Regions from separate parts of the Sanguibacteroides sp. AM78-02pH3A genome, predicted to be linked through region 2. Evidence: riboswitches for the same ligand, from Rfam matches in the RefSeq annotation. Region 2 holds a riboswitch; each other region holds the start of a gene.
What was found. Region 2 has a riboswitch for cobalamin ahead of PGR74_RS04355 (TonB-dependent receptor). Riboswitches for the same ligand answer to the same signal wherever they lie in the genome.

Region 1 (5,157 bases), 100 kb from region 2:
ATTTGGAATAGCGAGAATAACGATCCTACAATATCCTATCTTATGAAAACAAGCTCAATTCTAAAAAGCCTCTTATTCGGCATCCTATATTGGGGATTCGTACCTCCTGCCTCTGCCCAGCAAATATCCTATGACCGTATAACCCGAATCGATAGCGTTCACCCGTTAAAAGATTCCATCCGTTCGGACGAAAATTTTCCTCTTCCGTTCTATATCCGGTTTTCCCAAACGGTAAAATAGAAAATTATACCTCTTCCATAAAGTCATTAAAAAGCATCGAACTCATCCTCGATGGAAAAAAAGAACGATTAGAGAAAAGAAGTTATAGTCCCTTTTAAGAAAGGATGCCTCTCCTATTCATCGTATTAAAATAAAAAATATAATCCTTTTTCAAAAATCAAACAATCGAATACAAAGACTGAAATGTTTCCTCATCCCAATAAAAATGGATATAGGAAGCCAACACGTGTTTGTAATGATAAATCGGCGTGTCCGTTTCCCGCCCTTTAGCACTATATGTTTTTCCAACCGTAGGGATAAGCCGATCTCCGGACACTACCCGGGAATAGTGGAATTCATGTCCCCGGAACACCATACCGTCGATCTCTATCCGCCGATATCCCAATTTCAAACCCATCTTCTCCATGGTCGCCCTATGTTTCAAAAGTCCTGCCATAGGGTATACCTTTCCGTCCATACCCGAAATAGAATCACAAAGATACATCATCCCCCCGCATTCGGCAAAGACTTTTCCTCCACTCTCCCCATAATCCCGAATCGAAGCCAACATTTCCCCGTTGGCAGATAATTCGGGCAAATAGTACTCGGGATATCCGCCGGGTAGATAGACAAAATCCGATAACGGCAGCTCCCGGTCCCGCAAAGGACTGAAAAAAGTAACTTCACCCATTCGTTTCAATACCTCCATATTTTCACGGTAAACAAAGTTAAAGGCCTCATCCATGGCAACAGCGATCCTCAATCTTTCGGTTACTCTCCTCTCACTAACAGCAACCGGTTCAAAAGCCCTTCGGGTCAACTCCAATAAACGATCCACATCTACCGTCCGTGTGATAACCTTCGCCACCCGGCCGGCAAATGCATCAAAATCAAAAGTTTCATCAAGAGTTAACCCCAAATGCCGGGAAGGCACCTCAAAATCTTCCTGGTTCGGGAGGTATCCCAAAGCTTCCATACCGACATCCTCGCACGCTTGTTGCAAATAAGAGTAATGCATAGCGGAACTGACAAAATTAAAAACGACCCCCGCAACCTGCAACTTCGGATAAAAATGTTTGAAACCGTACAGGACAGGGGCTACGGAATAAGCCGTCGACCGGGCATTCAACAACAATATCACGGGAATATTCAACAAAGCGGCAATTTCCGCACTACTCCCGTTCATGCCGTCATAACCGTCGAATAGGCCCATTACCCCTTCGGTCACGCATACGTCCGAATGTTCGCCATAACGGGCATATACCTCCCGTACACGCTTTTCAGCAGCCATAAAAACATCCAAATTCACCGATTCTTCCCCCGCGGCAATGGCGTGATACTTCGTATCGATATAATCCGGTCCGCATTTAAAGGGCTGTACGTCCAAGCCTCGATCCTTCAAAGCCCGCAACAAACCGATCGTAAAGGTAGTTTTCCCGCTTCCAGAAGAAGCCGCTCCGATTAAAAACTGTGATTTCCGCATTTGATCCGAATTGAAGGACAAATATAATGATAATTCATGATCGCGGATAAAAAGATTGAGTGATTAAAAAATTTTGAGATAGAACAGCACACAGGGACGGGTGCAACAGGTTATTTTCCTTTCGACCGGATATAGCTCTTTTTTATGCTCCGATTTAACTTGTCATTTTTTTCAAGTATTTTTTTATTTCAAATCAAAAAGTAATACATTTGCACTGTCTTTGGTGTTGTGTTGCATATCTGCTAACACACAAGAGGGAAGCCGGTTGGAATCCGGAACAGTGCCCGCTACTGTGATGCCCGGTCCTTTAAAAGGAGGATCAAAGAACAGATTCTTACACCACTGTCCGATTGCGGACGGGAAGGTATCGTTCTTAGGCGTAGTCAGGAGACCTGCCGAGACATATAGGTAATAACTATTCCCGGGGTCAGGAATAGAATTATAAACAGCTAAAATTAATCATTGTAATGAAAAAGTTTGTTGTGTTAACAGCTTTGCTGTTATCGGTTGTCAGTGTTTCACTCGCCGGCATCACCCTAAAAGGAAAAGTCGTCGATGCCAAAACCCAAAAAGCTCTCGCGGGAGCTAACGTGAGATTGATCGGCACGAATATAGGTATCGCAACGGATAACAAAGGTGAGTTTACCCTGAAAAACATCGCAGAGGGGACATACATCCTCAGAGCCAGTTTTTCCGGTTATGAAACGGAAGACATAAAAGTAAACAGTAGCACAGAAGAGATCGTTTTCAAACTATCCCGGACGCCCGTAAACTTGAATCAGGTTGTTGTCACCGGTACGGGAACTCACCGCAGACTAAAAGACTCTCCCGTACCCGTGGAAGTTTTAAGCGGAACAGAAATAAGAAAAGCCGGAGTCACCTCCTTCGAGGACGCCTTATTATTATTAAATCCCTCTTTCAACATCCGTCCGACCGTCATGGGCTCTTATTTCACGATGAACGGGTTGGAAAACAAACATATTCTAATTTTAGTGGACGGGAAAAAAATGGCGGGAGATGTTTCCGGCAATACGGACTTGTCGCGTATTGATATGAGCCGGGTAAAACGAATCGAAATACTGAAAGGAGCAGCTTCTTCCCTCTATGGTTCGGAAGCCATTGCCGGAGTTATCAATGTCATTACCGAGCAACCCAAAGAACCTATCAGCATCCAATCGAAAACCCGGTTCGGGGGAAAATCCAGTTTCGTCCAAAACGCCAGTTTAGACCTGAACTTCGGTAAATTTACCTCCTCAACCTCTTACCAAAGACGCCAATCGGACGGGTGGAAATTAAGTCCCTACGAAACGAGCGCAGATACGGTCGTTCCTACCAGGAAAGAATCCGTCAACTCCTTTTTTTCCAATATCGTAAGCCAACGTTTCACTTACGAGCCGAACCAGAGGCTATCGCTTTATGCCCAAGGAAGCTATTTTGACCGGGAGGTGAACCGTCCCGTCCAACACAAGAAAAGCGACGGAGGCTACACGTACGATTTGACCTATATGGATTACAATTGCGGTGTAGGAGGAAAATACCTGTTTGATAACAAAGCCTATATTGCTTTAGATTTATACATGGACAACTACGAGTATAACAAGCTTTATACCGTGGCACAGGTGGTCAAAAACGACACGACCTTCCGGGTTGGCGACGAGGAACTGACCAAACGTCAAAAGTACTATAATGCCAATCTGAGAAGCGTATTCCGGGTCGGTGATTTTAACAAATTCACCGTGGGTGCCGAATACGTGGACGACTACATGAAAAATCCCGGCAGCTTGGATGAACCTAAAGAGGTATATACACTCGCCATTTATGCACAAGACGAAATACGCCTATGGGACAAACTTCAGATCCTTCCCGGATTCCGTTACGTTTACCATGAAAATTTCAAAAACAGGTTTACCCCTAAATTAGCCTTGATGTACTCTTTGAAAAAATTCAATTTCAGGGCTGCCTATTCCGCCGGTTTCAAAGCACCGACCTTACAGGAACTCTATTATGATTACGAGAACCGGGGATCCATTACCATCGGAAATCCGGATTTAAAACCGGAAAAATCAAACTATTACAGTTTGAACGTCGAATATGTCGGAAGATTTCTGAATATCTCGGTAAACGGATATATCAATGACATTAAGGATATCATTGACAGTTACGAGTTGGAATTAACGGAAGAGGACAAGGAAAACGGAATCAAAACGAGGAAAATGTATCGCAATTTAGATAAAGCGCGTGCTCAAGGGTTCGATATTTCCGTTAACAGTTATCTCGGATACGGTTTCTCCGCAGGTGGAGCCTATAATTGTGTTTATGCCAAAGACCGAAAAACCGGACACCGGTTGAACGAGGCCGTAAGACACGCGGCCACCTTCCGTGCCGGATGGATGCACGAATGGAACAAATACAGACTGAACGTAAATGTAAACGGAAGAATACAAGGACAAAAATACATCTATTCCGAAACAAAGGATAAAACGACGGGGAAACCCATCTATACGGACAAGAGCGCCCCGAAATATCAATTATGGAATCTGGCAACCACCCACACTTTTGCCCCGGTAGGAAACTTCTTCTTTGAGGTGAATGCCGGAATAGACAATATTTTTGACTGGACGGACGATCGTCCGAACGGGGTGAATTACGCCACGCTCAATCCGGGCAGGACCTTGTTTGCCAGTTTGATTATTCGTTTCACCAAATAACCCATCTCCCCGGAGATGTTTGAAAAACACATCTACCCTTTTTTAGAATTTTCGAACATCCCGGGGATTATCCCTTTCTTGTCATGAAAAACATACTATTTGTCATCTTATTACTACTTTTCCACATAACTCTCTTCGGACACGGAGAAGGTTTTAAAGAATCCGACATCTTTAAAACAGTAGGGCCCAACGATAAAATCGCTCTTCTCGTCGTACATTTCGGGACAACCCATGACGATACCCGGGCCTTGACCATCGATGCCATTAATCAAAAAATGAAAAAAGAGTTTCAGACTATCGAAGTCCGAGAAGCTTATACCTCCCGTATGATTATACGCCGTCTAAAAGAAAAAGGTGTTCGGAAACCAAACCCGACAGAGGCGTTAAACAAATTGGCAACAGAAGGCTATACTCATATCATCATACAGTCGACGAACATTATCGAGGGTGTCGAAATGGAATCATTACGTCGGGATGCGGCTCAACTACAATCCAAATTCAAAGATATCCGTATCGGAAACCCGTTACTCTACTCACCGGAAGACTACCTCAAAGCCATAAAAGCAATCGCCGCAGAATTAAAAGGAAAAACGAAAGGAGAATGCGTATTTGTCTGCCACGGAACCTATCATCCGGGAAACGCCTCTTACGGTATGCTTGATTACATGATGAAAGCAGAAGGACATAAAAATTACCATATCGGAACCATAGAAGGCTATCCGACCTTTGAAAATGTACTGTCCGGCC
Region 2 (5,157 bases):
ATAGGCTTCTTCCAAAGCCTTTTTCATAAAAAATTCATGTTTATCCATCTGATGTATCGTATGAATAGCTAAAGTCTGCATTTTTTTCGAGACCTACAAATTTTCTCTCTCATTTCCCGACAAACCGACTCCCCGATAGCCTTTTCACTTTTTTTCTTTGTTTAAATTCATTTTATACATACCTTTATCATGACAATTACGTAAGAATATATCTAAACATAAATAATATGCAGACGATTGACAATTACAATTTTAAAAACAAAAGGGCGTTAATTCGAGTCGACTTTAACGTACCTATGAATGACAAATTCGAAATTACAGATGATACCCGCATGCGGGCTGCCATTCCAACGATAAAAAAAGTATTGGAAAAAGGAGGTTCTGTTATTCTCATGTCTCATTTGGGACGTCCGAAAAACGGACCGGAGGATAAGTTTTCTTTGAAACACATTCAAAAGCACTTAGAGGAGTTATTGCATACCCCTGTTAAATTCGCGGAAGATTGTGTCGGAGAACAAGCCCAAAAGATGGCAGCCGATTTAAAACCGGGAGAAGTACTTCTATTGGAAAACCTTCGTTTCCACAAAGAGGAAGAAAAAGGGGACAAACAATTTGCCAAAGAACTGGCCTCTTTAGGAGACGTATGGATCAACGACGCCTTCGGAACCGCCCACCGGGCCCATGCCTCTACTGCCGTGATCGCCGAATTTTTCCCGAACGACAAACTTTTCGGTTATGTCATGAAAGGAGAATTAGAAAGCGTGGATAAAGTAATGCACAATCCGACCCGTCCTTTTACAGCCATCATGGGAGGTTCGAAAGTATCCTCTAAAATCGATATCATCATGAATCTGATGGACAAGGTGGATAACCTGATTTTGGGCGGTGGTATGACTTATACTTTTAAAAAAGCATTGGGTGGTCATATCGGAAATTCGATTTGCGAAGAAGATAAACTGGATTTAGCCCTCGATATCCTAAAAATCGCCAAAGAAAAGGGGGTTAATTTAGTGCTTTCCAACCAAACATTAGCCGCCGACGCTTTCAGTCAGGACGCCCACACTCAAATTGTAGACCCCATGAATATCCCGGACGGCTGGGAAGGTTTGGACATCGGCCCGGAAACCCGAAAGGAATTTGCAAAAATCATCGAAAATTCAAAAACCATTCTTTGGAACGGTCCCGTAGGCGTGTTTGAGATCCCCAAATTTGCCGAAGGAACAAAAGCCATCGCCGAAGCCATCGTGAAAGCAACCGAAAAAGGGGCCTTCTCGCTTATCGGCGGAGGAGACTCGGTCGCAGCCATCAACCAATTCGGTTTAGCCGACAAAGTCAGCTACGTCTCTACGGGAGGTGGTGCATTGCTCGAATATATCGAGGGCAAAAAGCTCCCCGGAATCACGGCTATCCGGGAAGAATAATACAGGAAGCACATATACAAAAAGGTATTGTCTTATTTATTCTACAGACAATACCTTTTGTTCTTTTTTAATATGTTGCTTTTTTATATTTTTGCGACATGGAATTAAATTTTAGTATTAAAGAGATTTTTACGGCCTTTATGGTATTGTTTGCCGTGATCGATATCACCGGTTCCGCTCCTATAATCATGAATCTAAATAGTAGCGGGAATAAGGTCAATGCGGAAAAAGCAACCGGAATTTCTTTAGCTATTTTTATCACGTTTCTCTTTGCCGGCGACGCCCTATTAAAACTATTCAATATCGATATCTCTTCCTTCGCCATAGCCGGAGCTTTGGTACTTTTTGTATTAGCGATCGAAATGACTTTTAATATCGAGGTTTTCCGCAATAATGGTCCGGGAGGTTCCGCAACCATCGTTCCCGTGGTCTTTCCTTTGGTTGCGGGAGCTGGAGCTCTCACGACGACCTTATCTCTCCGTGCGGAATGTCATGTCGTTAACATCATCATAGCCATTATTTTAAACATGGCAGTAGTTTATATCGTATTAAAAAACGTCTCTTTGGTGGAACGTTTGATCGGAAAAGGAGGAGTGTACGTATTACGTAAATTTTTCGGTATCATATTATTGGCTATGGCCGTCAAATTATTCACGACCAACTTGACAAGCCTACTTAACTCCTTTTCCTGATTAACCATTGTTATCTTCCCCGGACGATTGTCCGATAATGCTCCCATCTTTCAGTGAATCGACTGTAAGTACATTATTCTACCATACCTATCCATCATTGTAACAGCCTTTATTCAGACAGGCAATATTCCTGTATTTTCGAAATCGAATTTTTAATTGCACATTTTATTTGTTTATTACTAAATACTATCTAATTTTGCACCCGATTAAACAATCGATTTTGGTGTCACCTTTCGTTTTACGGAAGGTGGTGAAAAGGGAATCAGGTGAGAATCCTGAACAGACCCGCTGCTGTAAGCTCCACCGAAATTTTCGAACAATACTCACATCCACTGTTTCGACACGAAATGGGAAGGGCGTTTGAAAACGGAGTAAGTCAGAAGACCTGCCAATATCGTTATAATCTGAAGCTTTCTGGGAGTAGAGCTTGGATATAAACGTGAACATTATCCGATTTATTCTTTACGACAAAAGAGTAACTTCGTTATTTGTACCGCAGGATATTCTCCAGAAGGCTGTTTATTACTTTAATGACAGCTAAAAATGAATTATTCGCATCTTATAGCTCTGAATTTATGGTTGTTGATGACACCGGGAATTTATGCCCAACAGCAGGACACAACTAAAATGTATCATATAAAGGAAGCCGTTGTTTCCGCCAAGCAGATACAAAAAGAGATCATTCCCGTCCAAATTTTATCCGGAGCTACTTTACAAAAATTAAGCGTCCACTCTGTCGCTGATGCTTTACGCTATTTTTCCGGAGTACAAATTAAAGATTACGGGGGAATCGGAGGGTTGAAAACCGTTAATATCCGGAGTATGGGTACTCAACACGTCGGAGTTTTCTATGACGGGATCGAGTTGGGAAATGCCCAAAACGGAATTATCGATTTAGGACGTTTTTCGTTGGACAATATGGAGTCCATTTCATTATACAACGGACAACGAAGCGCCATTTTCCAATCGGCCAAAGACTTCGGTTCAGCCGGATCCATTTATATGGTCTCCAGGATCCCCCGATTCAATCCGGAGAAAAAATACAATGCCAAATTTACCTTTAAGACCGGTTCCTTCGGGTTGGCCAATCCCTCCTTTCTGCTGGAAAACCGACTCGGTAAAAATATCGACGGTTCATTAAGCGCAGAATACATGTATACCAACGGAAAATACAAATTCAGTTACCGGAAGAAAAACGGTTACGATACCACTGAAATACGTAAGAACGGGGATGTATACGCCATTCGAGCAGAATACGGTCTTTTCGGCAAGCTCAAAGAGGGAGAATGGAAAGCAAAAACTTATTTCTATCATTCGGAAAGAGGATATCCCGGAGCCTCGGTACGTGAAGAGCCCGGGAAATTTAAAAATCAGGATCGACAATGGGATTCCAATTTTTTTCTACAAGGCTCCTTTAAAAAGTACTTCAACCGTTACAGCATGCTTATCAACGGCAAATACGCTTACGATTACCTGCATTATCTTTCCGATCCCCGCTTGGACGCTTCTACGATGTATGTAAACAACCACTATCGCCAACAAGAGGTATATCTTTCTTCCGCCAACCTGTTCAACGTTCTTCCCGGATGGAATCTAAATTTATCTGCCGATTTCCAATGGAATAAATTGAATGCAGACCTCGTCGATTTTGTCTATCCTACCCGTTACACGGGCTTAATCGCACTGGCTACGGCTATTAATTTCCAGCGTTTGAACATACAGGCAAGTCTACTGGGTACCTTCGTCAATGATAAAACTCGCGTTACAAATGCAGCTGCAGACAGTAAACAAAAGTATACCCCCACCATTGTCCTTTCCTGGCAACCCTGGGAGGAAAAAGATTTGAATTTCAGGGCATTTTACAAACGAATATTCAGGATGCCCACCCTGAATGATCTGTATTATACCTTTATCGGGAACAAAAATCTGGCTCCGGAATACACGATCCAATACGATTTCGGTATCACCTATGCCCGCCAGTTTACCTCTTCGGCACTAAAAAGTTTAGAAATTCAAGTCGACGGCTACTATAACGAAGTAACCGATAAAATCATCGCCATTCCGATCTCCAACCAATTTCGCTGGACAATGATCAATTTGGGAGAGGTCGAAATTCGAGGAGTGGATGTTGCCTTACAATCGCATTGGAATTTCAAACGTCATTGGTTGCTCGATACCCGAATAAACTATACCTACCAGAAGGCTCAGGATTTCAGTAAACCGGGAAGTCCTTTTTACGGAGATCAGATCCCCTATATTCCCTGGCATGGCGGATCCGCAATCCTGAACGGCAGTTATAAAAGCTGGGATTTGAACTACAGCTTCATCTATACCGGAAAACGTTACGAATCGAGCGCCAATATTCCTGAAAACAAAGCCAAAGAGTGGTATACAAACGACCTTTCGGCTTCCAAGACATTTCTGTGGAAGAAGGCAAAAATCCGATTGACGGCAGAAATCAATAACCTGCTGAATCAACAATACGAGGTCGTGGAGTGTTATCCCATGCCGGGTACCAACGTAAAGTTTACGATCAATATAGAAATCTGATACAAATAAACCTTTAATCTTTTAAAGTATGATCAAACTAAAAATTCATGTAGGTATACTCTTTCTGGTAGGAAGCTTTATATTCTCTTCCTGCCGGAACGATGATGAAGAGATCATCTCTTCGGTTATCACCCAAGTAGCGCCGAGCGATTCGGTCTCCGGTCCCATTAAGGGATTCTTTCTGTTGAACGAAGGAAATATGGGCAGCAATAAAGCCACTTTGGACTACTTCGACTACACGACCGGAAAATACCATAAAAATATCTTTCCGGAAAGAAATCCTTCGGTTGTCAAAGAACTCGGAGACGTAGGAAACGACATTCAAATTTACGGAAACAAATTATACGCGGTTATCAATGCCTCCAATCTGGTGGAAGTCATGGATGTCAATACGGCCAAGCATATCGGAACAATTTCTATTCCGAATTGCCGATACATCGTATTCGACAAAGGATACGCTTATGTCAGCTCTTATGCCGGAAAAATAGAAATAG
Region 3 (5,157 bases), 120 kb from region 2:
ATCCGATAATCCGACAAACATAAAGCCCCCCTCAAAGAAAGAGTAGGTAAAATCCGGGCCGTAACATCCATATCCAGTGTCTTCATATCGGCTCTACCTACCTGCGCATTAACCGTCATCTTAGTCACTTCCACGGTTCCATCCCCTTGCTCTTCTTCCACCTCACGGGTTCCCACGTTCGTAACCATATTGGTACGACGGATGTAAGAGAAATTTACGCTTGCATCCAACCACTCGTTAAAAGTATAACGAACTCCCGTCTCAAAAGAGTAATCCCGTTCGGGTTTGAAAATTTGATCCCCTTCCTTATCCGGATTAATCGAATTTCCGTTTTTATCCAAATAGATATTATTTACACGATATGTCGTCGTATTCGGAGTAAAGGCTGACCCGTGGGCAATATGAATCGATAATTCTGGACGGGGAAAATAAACAGCTCCCACATGCCAGGTAAAAGCTGAGGCATGAAAATTCGCCCATTTTCCCATATCTTTTTTATCGTAATCGAACGATTTCCCGTCGATCGTCGGAAAATTGGCCATCATTCTTCTCTTGTAAAAATCCATACGCCCGGAAGCCATGAATTTCCATTTATCATTCCATTCAAATACATCACGGAAATAGATACCGTTTGTATACCATTTTCTCAAGTAAATGGAAGATACATTCTGTATCCAGTACCCTTGTACAAGTTCCGGATTTTTCACGGACAACATCACATCGGTTCCCGGACCGTAGGTATCTCCGTTATCCCAACCGCAATATTGTCGCATATCAAATAACGACCAATTCCAACCGATAGCATAATGGTGTTTTGTAGAAGCTATTTCCGCATCGCCGGTTAACTCTAATGTGTTGTTATAAGTATCGTGACGCGGGAAAAAACCGCTCGCCCCGAAACGGCGCAAAGAATCTATATCCACATAAGTCGCTTCCCGAACCCCGTTCTTCTCCGTATAATATTTGTAATCCGCTCCTTCAAAGGGAGTTTTCGCACTTTTGTAAGAAAGACTTCCTACTCCGGAAGTCCGGTGATAGCTGTGATCAAAAGCAAAAACCTCCTTCAATTTCAAACCGTTCGTAAAGGTATAAACATAATCAAGTTTTATATTATACCCTTTCCGGCTATGCGAATCATTGGCAAAATCATTATAAACCTGCCCGAAATCGGCTGTTGGATGACGATCTCCCTTACGCATAACCACTTTATCGGTAGCCATATCCACCATATCCCCCGGCATATAAGGAGCAGCCCCCAATTCGACCGTATAATGGTCGTCTTCAAAACCAAAGGCGACATCAACTCTGCTCTTGCCTAAAGTAGCTCCCAATGTCGCTATTCCGGATAAACGCTGAGGAGACATACGACGCCAACCTCCAAAAGTAGCGTAATGCAAGTTAGCCATGTACTCTACCGGTCCGACCAATTTACCGCCGAATCCCAAACTTACCTTCTTTACATCCCACCTTTCATAACTGAAACGGGCATTCGCCAAAAATTCGGGAGAGGCTTTCTTACGCACAATATTGATAACACCTCCCATGGCTCCGTAACCGGCAAGGATGGCTGCAGGTCCGCGAAGCACTTCGATAGACTCCGCCGAAGCAAGATCCCCCAAAGGAAACGTGTTAATACTCTGCCGGTCATCCCGAATACCGTCCACCATTAAAACGGCCGGCATATTGGAGCCTCCGACGTAAAAACGTCTCCACAAACCGCCCTGGTTGCCCAGTCGGACGCCAGGCAGAAAACGAACGGCATCCACCCATTCGGTAATTCCTTTCCGTTCAAGCACTTTTGCAGACAATAGAGATACATTTAACGGAACGAATCTGAGAGGTACATTCAGTCCCATTAATTCCATTCTTTTCTTTTTTCCCAAGACCGTCGCTTCTTCAATATTAAAAATCGAATCCGTGATACTCTTTTTTTTCCTTTTGTCTTTATCTTCGGCCAAAAGAGAGCCGACACACACCAGTAACAATAATGTTAGTACAACAACTTTTTTCATAAAAACTATATATTAATAATGAATAAAGCATTATTAACATAGTTTAAGGGTACATGAGTAAAAAGTATAAATTTATCTTTCTCCTCTCGCTTTTGTTCCCGAAAGCTATGGTTTACGTGCTTTGGCAGGTCTTCTGACTTGTTCCGAATTTTGCCGCCTTCCCGGTTTCAACCAGTGACATTGAAGTACAAAATTCTTTTACAGGAACTTACAGCTGCGGGTACAGTTCCGGATTCACACCGGATTCCCTATTCTGTTTCACCTCAAGAAAAGAGGTATCGCACCAAAACGGCACAAAAGTAATACAAATTTCTTTATTAGAAACACTATTACCATTTTTTATTTCATGATATTTTTCCAGAAATAACATCATTTCAAAAAAAATTGTACATTTGCAGCGTTTTGGTGTTGTGTTATCATTCTAACTAACACACAAGAGGGAAACCGGTCAGAATCCGGTACAGTACCCGCTACTGTGATGCCCGCTTCTTCTGAAAAGAAGATATATGACGGATAAATTCTTACACCACTGTTCCAGCGAATACGAGGGAATGGGAAGGTATCTATCCGGGGCGAGTCAGGAGACCTACCGAAACCAATAGTTAACGCATATGCTCGGGGTTAAGGATAGCGTTACTGAAATGTTTTTCATCAAAAATGAAAGATTTTAACTATCAAGCCGTTATTGAATCGTTATCGAGCGATTCGATAAGAGTTCCGATGAATTCCTGGCGTGAAGTAAGCAACATATTTATAAAACTATAAACTAAAAAGATATGATTAAATTTTTTATTCACGTACACCGGATTCTCGGACTTTTACTCTGTATACTGTGTTTTTTATGGTGCATTTCCGGTATAGTATTGATATACCACTCCTTTCCCCGGGTAGGACCGGACAAAAGACTTCCTCGCCAGGAAGCCCTGGATACCTCTCGTCTACCCGCAATCAACGAGATACGGCAACGTTTACCCCAAAATGTACTCTCGAACAACTTTAATTTAAACAATCCCTTCGGCGAACCGGTTTTCCATTACGGCAGATGGCGTGAAGTAACCGATCTCTACGCCGACAGTACCTATATCCTCCCTTCTCCCATCTATTCCCTTTGCGAGGAGAGAGCCAAATACTGGTGTCCGGATCGTAACATCACCGAGGTCGATACACTCCGCAAATTAGAGGTATGGATTCCTTTCGGACAATTGAAAAAAGACCTGCCTATCTACAAATTCTATTTTGACGGACCGGAACATTACCAACTTTATATCTCTTCCCGTACCGGAAATATCCTACAGTTCTCTTCCCGGGAACAACGCTTTTGGGCCTGGATAGGAGCTATTCCCCATTGGTTATACATCACCTCTATTCGACAGGATATACAAAAATGGGATACTCTTTTGTATTGGAGTTGCTTACTCAGCCTTATCATGTGCATCAGTGGAATCTTTCTCGGAATCCGAGCCTACTGGCTGGCCCGCCGGAAAGGCTTTCTTCATTCTCCCTATACAAAGCCGTGGTTCCGCTGGCATCACATCACCGGTTTCTTTTTCGGTATCTTTATCTGTACTTGGCTATTCAGTGCATGGGCGCCCATATCACCCACCTTTTCCAATTTATTCAACAATAACAAAAAGGCAGGTAACGCGTTCAGAAGCCGTCCTTCCATCCCGGCTGCTCCTCCCATCGAAAAATATAATCTGGATTACCGGAAGGCTATTGCCGAAGTATCGAAAACACATGGTCCTGTAAAAGAGATTACCTGGAGTAATTACAACGATATACCACTTTACAAATTACGGACAGTGGAAAAAGAAATTATTCTGGATGCATCCGCCGACTCGATACGCCCTTTTCAAATCACCGAAGAGACGATCTACGCTGCCGTAAAGAAACTGACGGCCGATACGGTTCACTACACCATCGTCAAAATGGAAGAATACGATAACTATTACATCTCCCGTCGCAGAACTTTACCTCTACCTGTCTATAAAGTAACGTTGGATAATGAATCCGGAGATTGCTATTATTATAATTTGAAATCTTTTCAACCGCAACATTATGATAACAACGGACGTTGGAAACGCTGGGCCTTCCGGGGATTACACCGGTTGGATTTCAAATTTCTAATCGATCGTCCCGTATTATGGACAATCGTCATGTGGGGACTTTTGCTCGGATGTACCTTTGTCTCCGTGAGCGGGATTGTTTTATCCGTAAAATACATCATCAGATTGGTAAAAAGACGATAGTAACAAAAACTTGAATTTGTTTATTACCTTCGCGGGAGAGAATCAAAGAAGAGATGCCATGATAGAACTCACTCTTACCCGTCATGGGGAAACGTTAGAAAATCAACAACATATTTTGCAAGGGCAACTCCCGGGCACCCTCTCCCCGTTAGGTATTGAACAAGCAAGAAAGTTAGCCGAGAAATTAAAAAATGAAAGAGTGGATGCCGTCGTATGCAGTGATCTGGCCAGAAGCCGGGAGACGGCCGAAGTAATCGCTTCATTTCACGAATTGGAGCCTGAAGCGACCCCCCTGCTCCGGGAAATGGACTGGGGCGTATACACGGGACAACAATTGGACGATGTAAATTGGAGCGATTTACCGGATAGTGTCGAATCGGTAGATGAACTGTTCAACCGGGCTGCCGCTTTCATTCGGTATTTAAAGACATATCACGAGGGAAAACGAATCGTCGCCGTAGGCCACGGAGCCTTTAACCGAGCCATCGCCACTTACCTGCAAGGAAAAAAAGCCATGGAGATGACCGAATTACCAATTATGGAAAATACGGCCTGCATTTTATTTCAGATTTTATAAACAAACATTCTATCGACACTTACAGACATGAAAATATACACCAAAGGAGGAGATAAAGGAACAACAGGAATACACGGGGGAAAACGGGTCGACAAAGACGATCCTCGCATCGAGGCCAACGGAACCCTGGACGAATTGAACTCTTGTATCGGACTTATCCGGGCCCAAATCGGAGAAAGGCACGAGTGGCAGGAGATGCTCCATTTCATTCAAAAATCCCTCATGACCGTTATGTCCCACGTGGCAACTCCTACCGCCTTACGTCCCCAAAATCCGAATCCGCTTCCCGAAGACTTAGATATTTGCTGCGAGCAAGAAA

Region 1: it holds a riboswitch for cobalamin, as region 2 does, so the genes downstream of both, PGR74_RS04810 (TonB-dependent receptor) here and PGR74_RS04355 (TonB-dependent receptor) in region 2, are expected to answer to the same signal.
Region 3: it holds a riboswitch for cobalamin, as region 2 does, so the genes downstream of both, PGR74_RS04860 (TonB-dependent receptor) here and PGR74_RS04355 (TonB-dependent receptor) in region 2, are expected to answer to the same signal.

What each region holds. Positions count from the first base shown of each region.
Region 1 covers NZ_JAQEHX010000002.1:475,197-480,353, reverse strand. Annotated here, with positions in the region: gene PGR74_RS04820 (hypothetical protein) at 43-240, shown strand; gene PGR74_RS04815 (cobyrinate a,c-diamide synthase) at 398-1,702, opposite strand; cobalamin riboswitch at 1,907-2,116, shown strand; gene PGR74_RS04810 (TonB-dependent receptor) at 2,170-4,410, shown strand; gene PGR74_RS04805 (sirohydrochlorin cobaltochelatase) at 4,494-5,157, shown strand, end outside.
Region 2 covers NZ_JAQEHX010000002.1:372,451-377,607, reverse strand. Annotated here, with positions in the region: gene PGR74_RS04370 (nucleoside deaminase) at 1-48, opposite strand, end outside; gene PGR74_RS04365 (phosphoglycerate kinase) at 228-1,421, shown strand; gene PGR74_RS04360 (MarC family protein) at 1,520-2,113, shown strand; cobalamin riboswitch at 2,318-2,520, shown strand; gene PGR74_RS04355 (TonB-dependent receptor) at 2,699-4,663, shown strand; gene PGR74_RS04350 (YncE family protein) at 4,692-5,157, shown strand, end outside.
Region 3 covers NZ_JAQEHX010000002.1:487,992-493,148, reverse strand. Annotated here, with positions in the region: gene PGR74_RS04860 (TonB-dependent receptor) at 1-2,012, opposite strand, end outside; cobalamin riboswitch at 2,119-2,315, opposite strand; cobalamin riboswitch at 2,399-2,620, shown strand; gene PGR74_RS04855 (PepSY domain-containing protein) at 2,789-4,261, shown strand; gene PGR74_RS04850 (histidine phosphatase family protein) at 4,272-4,838, shown strand; gene PGR74_RS04845 (cob(I)yrinic acid a,c-diamide adenosyltransferase) at 4,866-5,157, shown strand, end outside.